DNA from 4 places in the Klebsiella quasipneumoniae subsp. quasipneumoniae genome. Region 2 is predicted to be linked to each of the others. Evidence: predicted binding sites of a transcription regulator. Region 2 holds the regulator's gene; each other region holds the start of a gene.
The links. The regulator Fur, encoded in region 2, represses iron uptake genes when iron is present. The targets are predictions, from matches to a motif close to ATAATAATGAGAACNACTATCAA.

Region 1: a site for Fur is predicted at 1,541-1,563, ahead of LGM20_RS05395 (TonB-dependent receptor domain-containing protein). Genes of this name have one in related genera too.
Region 3: a site for Fur is predicted at 1,905-1,927, ahead of fes (enterochelin esterase). Genes of this name have one in related genera too.
Region 4: a site for Fur is predicted at 1,770-1,792, ahead of bfd (bacterioferritin-associated ferredoxin). Genes of this name have one in related genera too.

What each region holds. Positions count from the first base shown of each region.
Region 1 is NZ_CP084876.1:1,081,076-1,084,236, reverse strand. It holds gene LGM20_RS05410 (metal ABC transporter permease) at 1-687, shown strand, start outside; gene LGM20_RS05405 (nitrous oxide-stimulated promoter family protein) at 748-1,089, opposite strand; gene LGM20_RS05400 (Rdx family protein) at 1,167-1,460, opposite strand; gene LGM20_RS05395 (TonB-dependent receptor domain-containing protein) at 1,676-3,161, shown strand, end outside.
Region 2 is NZ_CP084876.1:3,722,638-3,725,798, reverse strand. It holds gene tcuA (FAD-dependent tricarballylate dehydrogenase TcuA) at 1-486, opposite strand, end outside; gene tcuR (tricarballylate utilization LysR family transcriptional regulator TcuR) at 584-1,510, opposite strand; gene fur (ferric iron uptake transcriptional regulator) at 1,638-2,090, opposite strand; gene fldA (flavodoxin FldA) at 2,382-2,912, opposite strand; gene ybfE (LexA regulated protein) at 3,064-3,161, opposite strand, start outside.
Region 3 is NZ_CP084876.1:3,838,495-3,841,655, reverse strand. It holds gene fepA (siderophore enterobactin receptor FepA) at 1-1,728, opposite strand, end outside; gene fes (enterochelin esterase) at 1,988-3,161, shown strand, end outside.
Region 4 is NZ_CP084876.1:440,334-443,494, reverse strand. It holds gene rpsJ (30S ribosomal protein S10) at 1-139, opposite strand, end outside; gene LGM20_RS02055 (prepilin peptidase) at 522-1,007, shown strand; gene bfr (bacterioferritin) at 991-1,467, opposite strand; gene bfd (bacterioferritin-associated ferredoxin) at 1,541-1,735, opposite strand; gene tuf (elongation factor Tu) at 1,916-3,100, opposite strand.

The DNA of each region.
Region 1 (3,161 bases), 2.6 Mb from region 2:
CTGGCCTACATTATCGGCATCCCCTTCGCCATCGGCGCGTTTATCGCCGGGCTGCTCTGCGCCGTGACGACCGGTTTTCTCGACGATAACAGCCGCCTCAAACGCGATACCATCATGGGAATTGTCTTCTCCGGCATGTTTGGCGCCGGGCTGGTGCTGTACGTAGCGATCCAGTCCGACGTCCATCTCGACCATATTCTGTTCGGCGATATGCTGGGGATCTCCCTCAGCGATATTGGACAAACGGCGGCTATCGCGCTGATGATTGCGCTGATTATCGGGCTGAAATGGCGGGATTTTTTGCTGCACGCCTTCGATCCGACGCAGGCCAAAGCCAGTGGCCTGCGCGGCGGACTGCTGCACTACGGCATGCTGTGCATGATCGCCCTGACCATCGTCGCGACGCTGCAGTCGGTAGGGATTATCCTGTCGATTTCGCTGCTGATTGCCCCAGGGGCGATCGCGCTCCTGCTGGTACGGCGCTTTATACACGCCCTGCTGCTGGCGGTGGCGGTAGCGGTCTGCTGCTCGGCGGGAGGGGTGTGGCTGGCGTTTTATCTCGATAGCGCGCCGGCGCCGACTATCGTGGTGCTGTTCACCGCGCTGTTTGTGGTCGCCTTTGTGACAAGCACGATCCGGGATAGTCAGAAACAGAAGGCTTCATCACCCATCCCCGGTGGCGGCTAACGCCTTACCGGGGCTGCGCTTGTCCCCCGGCTGCGCGCAGCCCAGGCCGGGGAAAGGCCGCTATTTTTTCGGTCGATATTTTTCCGGCAGCGGCGGCACCGGCCGCCTGTCATCCAGCAGATGGCGAAGGGTCAGGATCGGGTGGCGCCAGAGCATTCGTGGCCCGGCCCAGCGCATAATCTGCTTCATCTCTTCGCGCTTCGCCGGCTGATAGCAGTGTACCGGACACTGCTTGCAGGCCGGTTTATTGTCGCCAAACACGCACTTATCAAGCCGCTTGTCGGCGTAGGCGTTCAGCGCCTGATAGTGCTCGCCGTCGTCGCGGGCATCCGGACAGCGGCGCTGATAAAGCCCAATCATCCGACCGATCGTCTGCTTTTCACGTTCGATGCGTTTGCCCACCGTCAACTTCCCTCCCCACAAAAAGATGCATCAATAATACACCTTTTAAACGGGCCACGCAGCCGCTTTCCTAACGATTAGGTCGGGTTAGCGGGTTTATCAACATGCCCCAATGCTTTTTCCGGAAAGCAGACATCGCGCACCCGGCGTTTCAGCTCTGCCGCATCCGGAAAGCCGCCATCCTGCTTCCGCTCCCAGATCTGCTGGCCGTCGATATCGATAGTGAAGATCCCGCCGGTGCCCGGCACCAGCGTCACCGAGGCGATATCGGTGCTGAAGGTGTGTAACAGCTCCTGCGCCATCCAGCTGGCGCGCAGCATCCAGTTGCACTGGGAACAATAGGTGATGGTGATAGCCGCTTTTGAATTCATCGTCTTCTCGCTCAGGCTGAAAGGGCACAGTGTAAACAAAGTGCAGTTTAAATGAGGAATACATGAATATTTTGTTGCAAACGATAATACCTATCATTACCATTCGCAATCAACAAATGGAGTAAGACCCTATCCGCAACGGAAAAGACGGAGCAACCTGCAACTCTGGAAGTAACGCGTGAGCCGATACTAATAACGATCAAGGCGTGGCGACTATGTACAAATCGACTCCGTCAGCAGCAGGGTGTAAAAAACGCCTGCTGGTGACCTCTTTGCTTGCAGCAATTTATCAAACTTCTGCCGTCGCAGCAGGCACTTCCGCCATCGGCGGCGAGGCGGTGGATGACACCTCGGAACAAATGACCGTCACCGCTCCCGCGCCGGCGCAAAAAGCCGGTAACGAGCACAGCATCAGCGCCCGGGAGCTGGAGGACAAAGGCGCTAACGATTTCGGCTCGATCATGCGCTATGAACCGCTCATCAGCGCCACCGGGGCCAGCGGCGGCTCTGGCAACGGCAAAAGCGGCTTCGACCGCGGGGGCTACACCGGCTACAACATTCGCGGCATGGAGAGCAACCGCGTCGGTATCGACGTGGACGGTATCGCCCAGCCCAACGCCACCGGCCGCGGCTACGTCGGCCGCTCGGGGCTCAATACCTTCGGCATCGGCCGCGATTATATCGACCCGTATATGTACGGCAGCGTGGATATCCAGTCCGGCGCCACCTCGACGGAAACGGCCAACAGCGCCATCGGAGGGAATGTCTCCTTCCGCCCGAAATCGGCGGATGATTACCTGCGCCCGGGCAAAACCAGCGCCTTCGGCTATCGCAGCGGCTACGACTCCGCGGATCGCAGCTGGCACAACGGGGTGACCGTCGCCGGCGGCGATGAGTTCCTGCGCGGCATTTTGGTCTACAGCCGCCGCGACGGCCAGGAAACCGAAAATAACAGCGACACCGTCGACGCCTACCCGGCGAACTGGCACTCCGATGCCTTTCTGGCCTCCGGGATCTGGCAGCCCAACGACGAGCACAAGCTAACCAGCACCTTCGACTATTACCACAAAACCAACCACACCCACTACGATACCTGGGATTCCAGCGGTAACAGCACCATCGGCACCGCCAACCAGACCAGCCAGACCCGACGCTGGGGCCTGAGCCTGAAGGATGACTGGACGCCGATGAATGACTACCTCGACAGCGTCTCCACGAAAATCTACTACCAGCATACCGAAGCCCATGACTGGACGTATATGCCGGACAGCGTCACCCGCAGAATGCAGACGGTGAACTCCAACTACGACACCGACACCTGGGGCCTGCAGACCGCGCTGGCGAAAACCCTGGGCCGCTACGATCTGAGCGCCGGTTTCAACGCCAGCACCAGCAAAACCCAGCGGCCGTTCAGCCAGTCGCCGATCCCCAGCGTTTACAGCGAGATCATGCAGCCGGAGGCGGACAGCCGCAGCTACACTCTCGGCGGCTTTGTCCAGGATAAGATCAACTTCGACCTTGATAGCCACAACTTCGCCATTATTCCCGGCGTGCGCGTGGTGCATCAATCGACGAAGCCGGAAAATCTGTCCGACCTTGCCGCCAACAGCAGCGCGCTGACCGAATCGTCGGTGGCGAATCTGTACGGTAAAAACAGCGATACCCAGGTTCTGCCGTCGTTGACTTTCCAGTACGACCTCA
Region 2 (3,161 bases):
GACAAATTCACCGTTGCGCAGTTCCAGAGCCTGCACCGGCGTGTTGTAGCGGATCTGCACCCCCATCCGCTCTGCGCTGCGGTAATAGGCATTGACCAGCGCTTTGCCGCCGCCCATAAAAAAGGCGTTGGTGCGGGCCACGTGCAGGGCGCCGGAGAGCGGCGGCTGAAAGTTAACCCCGTGCTGACGCATCCAGTCCCGGCACTGTGACGAGGTGCGGATCACCAGCCGGGCCAGCGCTTCGTTGGTGTTCCCTTCGGTGACGCGCAGCAGATCCTGCCAGTACTCCTCTTCCGGATAGCTGTCGACCAGCACGTCCTGCGGCGCATCGTGCATACAGCGCAGGTTACGCGTGTGCTGCGAATTGCCGCCTCGCCACTCCCGCGGCGCCGCCTCCAGCAGCAGCACCGAGGCGCCGGCTTCCCGGGCGGTTAAGGCGGCGCATAGCGCGGCATTGCCGCCGCCAATGACCAGTACATCCACCATTATCGGCTCCCTTACAATTTAATGGATTGTTAAATTTGTAATGGGAATGTAGGCGGTAACGGCGACGGGGCGCTATGGCGTAACGCTAAAGAGGGGTTTAGTTAACGTAAAGGGTGGCGCCTGGCCAGCGATCGGACTCCACCAGCTGGCGCATGACTTTGCTTAGTATGACCCGTGCCGCAAGGCCTGCCGGGGTGAGCTCATCATCCGACAGGCTGACCAGAAAGTTGGGGCGGCTGAGGACCGGATTAGCGATGCCGATCACCCTCAGCGCCTGATGGTCGAGATGGGAAATAGCGGCCCCGGGCTGCAGAGTGGCGCCCAGTCCGCTGCGCACGGCCTGCATCAGCAGGGCCAGACCGTCAATGTCCGCCACCACCTCAACGCTGAGGCTGTGCTGCTGGCAAACCGCCTCCAGCCTGCCGCGCAGGCCGTGGCCCTGGCTTGGCATAATCAGCGGCAGGGTGGTGAGCTGGTCAGGGGAAACAGGGTCATCCGGCAGCGAGGCCAACAGCGCATGGGTGCCAATCAGGAACAGGCGCTCTTCGAGCACCGGTCTGGCGCTCCAGCGCAGGATCTTCTCCTGCTGGAAGACGATGGCTAAATCCAGCTGGCGGGTGTTGATCATCCGCTCCAGATTCCCGGAGAGGCTTTCCACCAGGTGCAGGCGGACGTCGGGGTAGCTCTCGCGCATCGCGTTGATGAACGGTACGCCAAGAACGGAGGCGGTGCTGGGGGCCATGCCGACGCTGACGTGGCCCGACAGCCGCGCCTCGCGGGCGGCGAGGATGGCATCATCGGCATGACGCAGCGCCAGCTGCGCCTGTGAGTAGAAAGCGAGGCCCGCGCTGGTGGGCGTCACGCCGCGAGAGGTTCGCTGCAGGAGGCGAATGGACAGCTCATTTTCCAGACGCGCGATCTGCTGGCTGAGCGCCGAGACGCCGATATTCAGATCGAGCGCGGCGCGGCCCATGCTGCCGGTTTCAACAATGCGCGTAAAATAGCGTAGCTGGCGAAGTTCCATATCAACTCTCCGGACAAAGCGGGGACTCGCGAGGGTCGCCGCCGGGACGTGAGCGGGAAGCGCGGCAGAAGCGCCCATAAAAAAGCCAACCGGCTGGTTGGCTTTTCAGAGCAGGCGAAGCAGGGAATTACTTTTCCACTGCGTCGTGGGCGTGTTCGTCCTCGCGGCAATCACCTTCCGCACAGTGACCGTACAGATACAGACTGTGGTTGGTCAGGCGGATGCCGTGACGGGAAGCGATTTCACGCTGGCGCGCTTCGATAGAGTCATCACTGAATTCGATCACTTTGCCGCAGTCGAGGCAGATCAGGTGATCGTGGTGATGCTGCTGGGTCAGTTCGAAAACGGATTTACCGCCTTCAAAATTATGACGAGTCACGATACCGGCGTCATCAAACTGGTTGAGGACGCGGTAAACGGTCGCCAGACCAATCTCTTCGCCCATGTCGATCAGGCGTTTATATAAGTCTTCCGCACTGACATGATGGTTATCCGGTTCCTGCAGCACTTCAAGGATTTTCAGTCGAGGAAGTGTGACTTTCAGGCCAGCCTTCTTTAATGCGGTATTGTTGTCAGTCATGCGGAATCTGTCCTGTTGCTAAACGATCTACTTCCTTCAACGGAAGTCATACAGAAATTAACCCGACGTAATGCGTCTCATTATAGAACTGCCACTGGTAAATGAAAACTGCAAGCATCGGGCCTGGTTTGCTGTCAAAAACGAGGCACCAGCTACAAACTGCGTCACGTGCCTCGTAGAATCAGAGGACATTGTACAGATATGTGATTAAAAGTTAAAAACTTGTAGCTATTAGTTTGATTGCTTTTGTCTATTAATACGACGCAACTCAACGATTGCGCCGCTTAATTATCAGGCGTTTTTGATTTCTTCGAGGTGCAGCTCTTCAGCCACCTGCTTCACCCACTTCTCAACGCGCTCGTTGGTCAGTTCCGGCTGACGGTCTTCATCAATGGCGAGGCCGACGAAGTGGTCGTCATCCGCCAGGCCTTTGGAGGCCTCGAAGTGATAGCCGGCAGTCGGCCAGTGGCCAACGATGGTCGCGCCGCGCGGCTCAATGATGTCGCGGATGGTGCCCAGCGCATCGCAGAAGTACTCTGCGTAGTCTTCCTGGTCGCCGCAGCCGAACAGCGCCACCAGCTTGCCGTTAAAGTCGATCTCTTCCAGCGTCGGGAAGAAGTCGTCCCAGTCACACTGGGCTTCACCGTAGTACCAGGTCGGGATGCCGAGCAGCAGGATGTCGTGGGCTTCCAGATCTTCTTTGCTGCTTTTGGCAATGTCGTGAACATCAGCAACATCTTTACCAAGCTGCTTTTGAATCATTTTTGCAATATTTTCGGTGTTGCCGGTGTCGCTGCCAAAAAAGATGCCGATGATTGCCATGAGTAAAATAACCTCTTGAAACTTAAATGATGTGGTAGGGACGCGATGCCCACAGATAACGGCAATCATAGCAGAACAGGCAAGGACGCGGAAACAGCAATCACGCCCGACTGCACACTCTGCTACATGAATGCGGATTTTTCGCGGAAAGTTAGACTTTTCCCTGGCTGCGCAGGGCGGTTAATTGCGTCATCAGCATCTCTTCGATGAGATCGCTGCGGCTCATATTACGCGCTTCCGCCAGTTCGT
Region 3 (3,161 bases), 120 kb from region 2:
TTCCCACTGGTAGAGATCGGTACCTTTACCGTTTTGATAGACCGGAGCATAGCCAGCTTCAATCTTGTTGCGGTAATCGTTGCGGAACCAGGTCACGCCCGCCAGCCAGCCGTCGCGTTTAAACTCGAGGCCAATCTCTTTGTTGATGCTGGTCTCGGCTTTTAAATCTTCATTCCCCTGCAGATAGCAGCCGTCTTTACTGGCGTAGCAGCCCTGGCCTTTGCTGTAGAGAATGTAGTTCGGGTTGGTCTGATACAGGCTCGGCGCTTTATAGGCACGGGCGATACCCATCTTCAGCGTGAAGTCGTCCCACAGGCCCTGAGACAGATTGAGGGACGGGCTCCAGTTGTTGCCGACGATGCTGTGATGATCGAAACGCAGCGCCGGGGTCAGCATGGTGGTGTCGGTCAGCTCCATGTTGTTCTCAGCGAACAGGGAGAAGATCTCCGCCTTCGAGTAGGGGCTGCGGCCGGTGCTGTCGTAACCCGGAATTTCTCCCCCCGACAGCGCCTGGGTGTTGGAGGCCTTATCCTTCATGCGCTGCTGGTTCCACTCGCTGCCCAGCGTCAGGTTCTGATTAACCAGATAGTCGAACGGGATGCTGACTTCGCTGTGCAGCATCACATCCGCCAGATCGATATCCGTGAACTGGTTGCTGTTGAAGATCCCCTCGGTCCCCCCGGCCAGGCCTTCGCCTTTGCGCGAGTTGCGGGTACGTTCGTACTGCGCCCAGTTGCTGGTGGTCACCCCGTTGTCCCAGGCGCCGTTCCAGGTGACCGAGTAGGTGTTGCGGTACAGACGGTTGGTCTCTTTGCCGTAGTTCTCTTTTACCAGGTCGTTGGAGTTGGTGTTCTGGGTGTCGCCTGCGTAGAGGTTGCCCTGGCGGCTGTAGCCGGCCTCAAACTCCAGCGACTGCATCGGCGCGAATTCCCAGCGCACCAGACCATCGATGTTTTTATTTTTTACCCCTTCGCGCCCGGCCGGCAGGGTGTCGGCATAGATCCCGGTACGTTCGGACTGATGGCCCTGGTTGATGTCCCAGGCGTCGGCCTGGGTTTTGTCGAGGTTACCGAACAGGCGGAAGCTGAAATCACCGCCCAGCGGGCCGCTGAGGCTGAAGTTGGTGCGCTTGGTGGAGCCTTCGTCTTTGTGCTCCGGGGCGTTCATATAGGTGTTCCAGGAGCCGTGCCACTCATCGCCGGTTTTTTTAGTGATGATATTCACCACGCCGCCGGCGGCGCCGTTGCCGTAGCGGGCGGCGGCCGGGCCGCGAATCACTTCGATGCGTTCGATCATCTCCGGCGGCACCCAGCTGGTGTCGCCGCGGGTGTCGCGCTCGCCGCGCCAGCCGAGACGCACGGAGTTGCGGCTGGTGACCGGCTTGCCGTCGATCAGGATCAGGGTGTTTTCCGGGCCCATGCCGCGGATATCAATCTGGCGGTTATTCCCGCGCTGGCCGCTGGTGGAGTTGCCGGTCAGGTTGACCCCCGGCATGGTGCGAATGATCTCCGAGACGTCGCGCGCCGGCGGACGTTTGCGGATCTCATCGGCGGTGATGGTGGAGACGCCCGGCGCCTGCAGGTTCTGCTCGGCGGCGGTGACCACCATGGTCTCTTCCGCGGCGCTGTTTTTATCGTCGGTGGCGGTTTCCGCTGCGCTTAACGGAAAAGCAACCCCGTAAATTCCCAGATTGACCAGCAAGGCCAGGGATTTGATCCTGTTATTCATTGTTATTCCTGCTTTTTTGTCGCCACGTTCCCCAAACGCCCCTTCCCACCGGGAGGGGAGGCGGCATAAATGTTGCCGGAAGAGGGCAAAGGCACTCCGTCGCTAGCTGAATAAGCTCTCTTCGACATGTGTTGTGAAAGACGCGCTTCCCACGGCGCGCTAATACGCTATTGCAAATGCAAATAGTTATCAATAATATTATCAATAAAGAATGACAATTAATTAAAAAAGTCACGCGATACATAGGGTTAATGACTGAATGTTAACGACAGGAAGCGAGGAGTGGTGGCGAACTCTGCAGGGACCGCAGTCCCGGGCGGTGGATGGCGCCATCGAGGTGACGTTCTGGTGGCGGGATCCGGCGGGGGATGAAACGCGTTCTCCACGGCGTCGGGTATGGCTCTATATCACCGGCGTGACCGACCACCATCAAAATGCGCGGCCGCAATCGCTGCAACGTCTGCCCGGGACCGACGCCTGGTGCTGGCGAACCACGCTGTCGCCGACCTGGCGCGGCAGCTACTGCTTTATTCCCTCCGACCGTGACGATGATTTTTCCCCTGAGGTGTTCAGCGCCGATAAGCCGGACCGCGCGCTGCTGCGCGAAGGCTGGTGCAAACTGCTGCCGCGGGCGATAGCCGATCCGCTGAACCCGCACAGCTGGCGGGGCGGACGCGGCCATGGCGTCTCCGCCCTGGAGATGCCGCAGGCGCCGGCGCAGCCCGGCTGGGATCTGCTTAATGAGGCGCATCCTCCCGCCCGTTGCCTTGAGTGGCGCAGCGCGCGTCTGGGCAACCATCGCCGGGTCTGGATCTACACCCCCGGCGAGGCCGTCGACCCGCAAACGCGGCCGCTGGCGATCCTGCTTGACGGCCAGTTCTGGGCCGAAAGCATGCCGGTGTGGTCGCCGCTGGCCGCGCTGACCCGCGAGGGGAGGCTGCCGCCGGCGGTCTACCTGCTGATCGACGCGATCGACAACCAGCGCCGCGGGGTTGAGCTGCCCTGTCATCGCGATTTCTGGCTGGCGGTGCAGGAGGAGCTCCTGCCGCTGGTCCGCGGTCACGTCCCGTTCAGCGACCGCCCGGATCGGACGGTGGTGGCCGGGCAAAGCTTCGGCGGCCTGGCGGCAATGTTCGCCGCCCTCAACTGGCCGCAGCGCTTTGGCTGCGTGCTCAGCCAGTCAGGCTCCTACTGGTGGCCGCATCGCGATGGCAGCGGGACGGGCTTTATCGGCGAACGTCTCCGCCAGGGCGAGGCGTCCGCGGCCGGGCTGCGCATCTGGCTGGAAGCGGGCCAGCGTGAACCGATTATTTTTCGCGCCAACCAGGCGCTGCTGGCGCAACTCACCACAACGCAGCAGACGATTTTCTGGCGTCAGGTTGACGGCGGGCATGATGCGCTTTGCTGGCGCGGCGGGCTGACGGCGGGGCTGA
Region 4 (3,161 bases), 2.1 Mb from region 2:
CTTTGCGGGTCGGCAGCGGGATCGGACCACGGACTTGCGCACCAGTGCGCTTAGCAGTCTCGACGATTTCCGCGGTTGATTGATCGATCAGACGATGATCAAACGCTTTCAGGCGGATACGGATTCTTTGGTTCTGCATGAGACCAGAGCTCCAATTATTTTATAGACGAAATGATTACTCCTCATACCCATTACGATTGATGGGAGAGTGTAACCGTTCTTACATAGCCCCCCGATTGGGGACATTGTTTGATAACCCAACTGCGATTACCAGGGTTCATATTGAACCGGCCGTCAACTTTGACAGGCCCGCGCATTATACGCAAATTCTGGCGCTACGCAAGTGCTGTTTAGAAAATCATCACCAGGATTTGCGCACCTTCGCGCTAGCGAACGGTACGGGGTGACAACGCGGCAAATTAACGCGGATGGCGCCATCCATTCCAGGGAAGTGCCTTTTGCACTGAACGGGGACAATAAGCATAGTGAGACGATGTTCATTGATGATCGCGGGGTTAACCATGCTCGCCGCCCTCCCCTTCTTGCTGTGCTATAGCGGATTGACCTTAACCTTATGCCACCAGGACCTGCGTCACGGCCTGCTGCCCGACCGTTATACCTGTCCCCTGCTGTGGAGTGGTTTACTTTTTTATCTTTGTCTGGCGCCGCACCAGCTTCATGATGCCGTCTGGGGGGCGATAGCCGGCTATCTCTGTTTGGCTGCGCTTTACTGGCTATATCGCGGGATCCGCGGCTATGAGGGGTTGGGGTATGGGGATATCAAATATCTCGCCGCCCTCGGCGCCTGGCATGGCTGGCGATTGCTGCCGCAGCTGCTACTGGTGGCATCGCTGCTCGCCTGCACGGTGTGGGCAGTATCAGGTTTGTACGCCAGGTGCGGCGGGAGCAGTAAATGGAGGGGGAACAACCCGCTGCCGTTTGGGCCATTTCTGGCGGCCGCGGGTTTCTGGTGCGGGTGTCAGACGCTGGCTAGTCTGACACTTTGATCTGCGACTGCAGGTAATTTTGCAGACCGATTTTGCCGATCAGATCGAGTTCGGTTTCCAGCCAGTCGATATGGCCTTCTTCATCCGCCAGGATCTCAATCATCATATCGCGGCTGACGTAGTCATGGACGCTGTCGGCATAGGCGATCGCCTCGCGCAGGTTTTGCGCCCCCTCCAGCTCCAGTCTTAAATCGGACTGCAGCATCTCTTCCACATCTTCACCGATGCCAAGTTTGCCGAGATCCTGCAGATTCGGGATACCTTCGAGAAAAAGAATACGCTCGATGTATTTATCGGCGTGCTTCATTTCGTCGATGGATTCGTGGTACTCAATATCGTTGAGGCGCATCAGGCCCCAGTTTTTGAACATTCTCGCATGGAGAAAGTACTGATTAATTGCGACCAGCTCATTTCCCAATAATTTATTGAGATAACTTATGATTTTGACATCACCTTTCATTATATAGTCCCTCCGCTTCCACTCATTGAAGCGTAGTCCGGCCTATAGGGATGTCAAAAGAGAAGCGTGGACTTCAGGCGATTTCTTTGAATTCCGGCAGGGTGGTTAATTCATCTTCCATAACTTCCCGCGCCGCGCGAACACACTTACCGCATTGATTTCCAACGGGAACAAACTTACGTAATTGCTGAAAAGATTGCGGTTGAAACTGGCGAACAACCTGGCGAATTTTTTTATCGCTGACGCCATTGCACAAACAAACGTACATATAAACTCCCGTTCAATTTATGCACAAATATTAAATGAGAATAGTTATGATTACAATAGACCATTTACTCATTATCCGCCGCAGCGCACGTTATGAATCGCCAGTAGCCCCGCCCTTTTCGCTGAACGACGGACAGCAAAAAGGGCGCCGAAGCGCCCTTTTTTATTCAAAGCTAACGAATTAGCCCAGAACTTTAGCTACAACGCCCGCGCCAACGGTACGGCCGCCTTCACGGATTGCGAAACGCAGACCGTCGTCCATCGCGATCGGGTGGATCAGGGTAACAACCATTTTGATGTTGTCGCCCGGCATTACCATCTCTACGCCTTCCGGCAGTTCGATGGTGCCAGTCACGTCAGTAGTACGGAAGTAGAACTGCGGACGGTAGCCTTTGAAGAACGGAGTATGACGGCCGCCTTCGTCTTTGGACAGAATGTACACTTCAGATTCGAACTTGGTGTGCGGGTTGATGGTGCCCGGCTTAGCCAGTACCTGACCACGTTCGATTTCTTCACGTTTGATACCACGCAGCAGAACACCTACGTTCTCACCAGCACGGCCTTCGTCCAGCAGTTTGCGGAACATTTCAACGCCAGTACAGGTGGTTTTCGCGGTTTCTTTGATACCAACGATTTCAACTTCTTCACCCACTTTGATGATACCGCGCTCTACACGACCGGTAACAACGGTACCACGACCGGAGATGGAGAATACGTCTTCGATCGGCAGCAGGAAAGGCTTGTCAATCGCACGCTCTGGTTCCGGGATATAGGTATCCAGGTGGCCAGCCAGTTCGATGATTTTCGCTTCCCACTCTGCGTCGCCTTCCAGCGCTTTCAGAGCAGAACCACGAACGATCGGAGTGTCGTCGCCCGGGAAATCGTACTGAGACAGCAGTTCACGAACTTCCATCTCAACCAGTTCCAGCAGCTCTTCGTCATCAACCATGTCGCATTTGTTCAGGAACACGATGATGTACGGAACGCCTACCTGACGACCCAGCAGGATGTGCTCACGAGTCTGCGGCATCGGGCCGTCAGTCGCAGCAACAACCAGGATCGCGCCGTCCATCTGCGCAGCACCGGTGATCATGTTTTTAACATAGTCGGCGTGGCCCGGGCAGTCTACGTGCGCGTAGTGGCGAGTCGGGGTGTCATATTCAACGTGAGAGGTGTTGATGGTGATACCACGAGCTTTTTCTTCCGGCGCGTTATCGATCTGGTCGAATGCGCGAGCGGAACCACCGTAGGTTTTAGCCAGAACGGTAGTGATGGCAGCAGTCAGGGTAGTTTTACCATGGTCAACGTGGCCGATAGTACCAACGTTGACGTGCGGTTTTGTACGTTCAAATTTTTCTTTAGACACGGCTATATTCCTTACTATAGTGCTCTCCCCTTCGGAGAGAGCACGGGACTTAGGTTTTAAT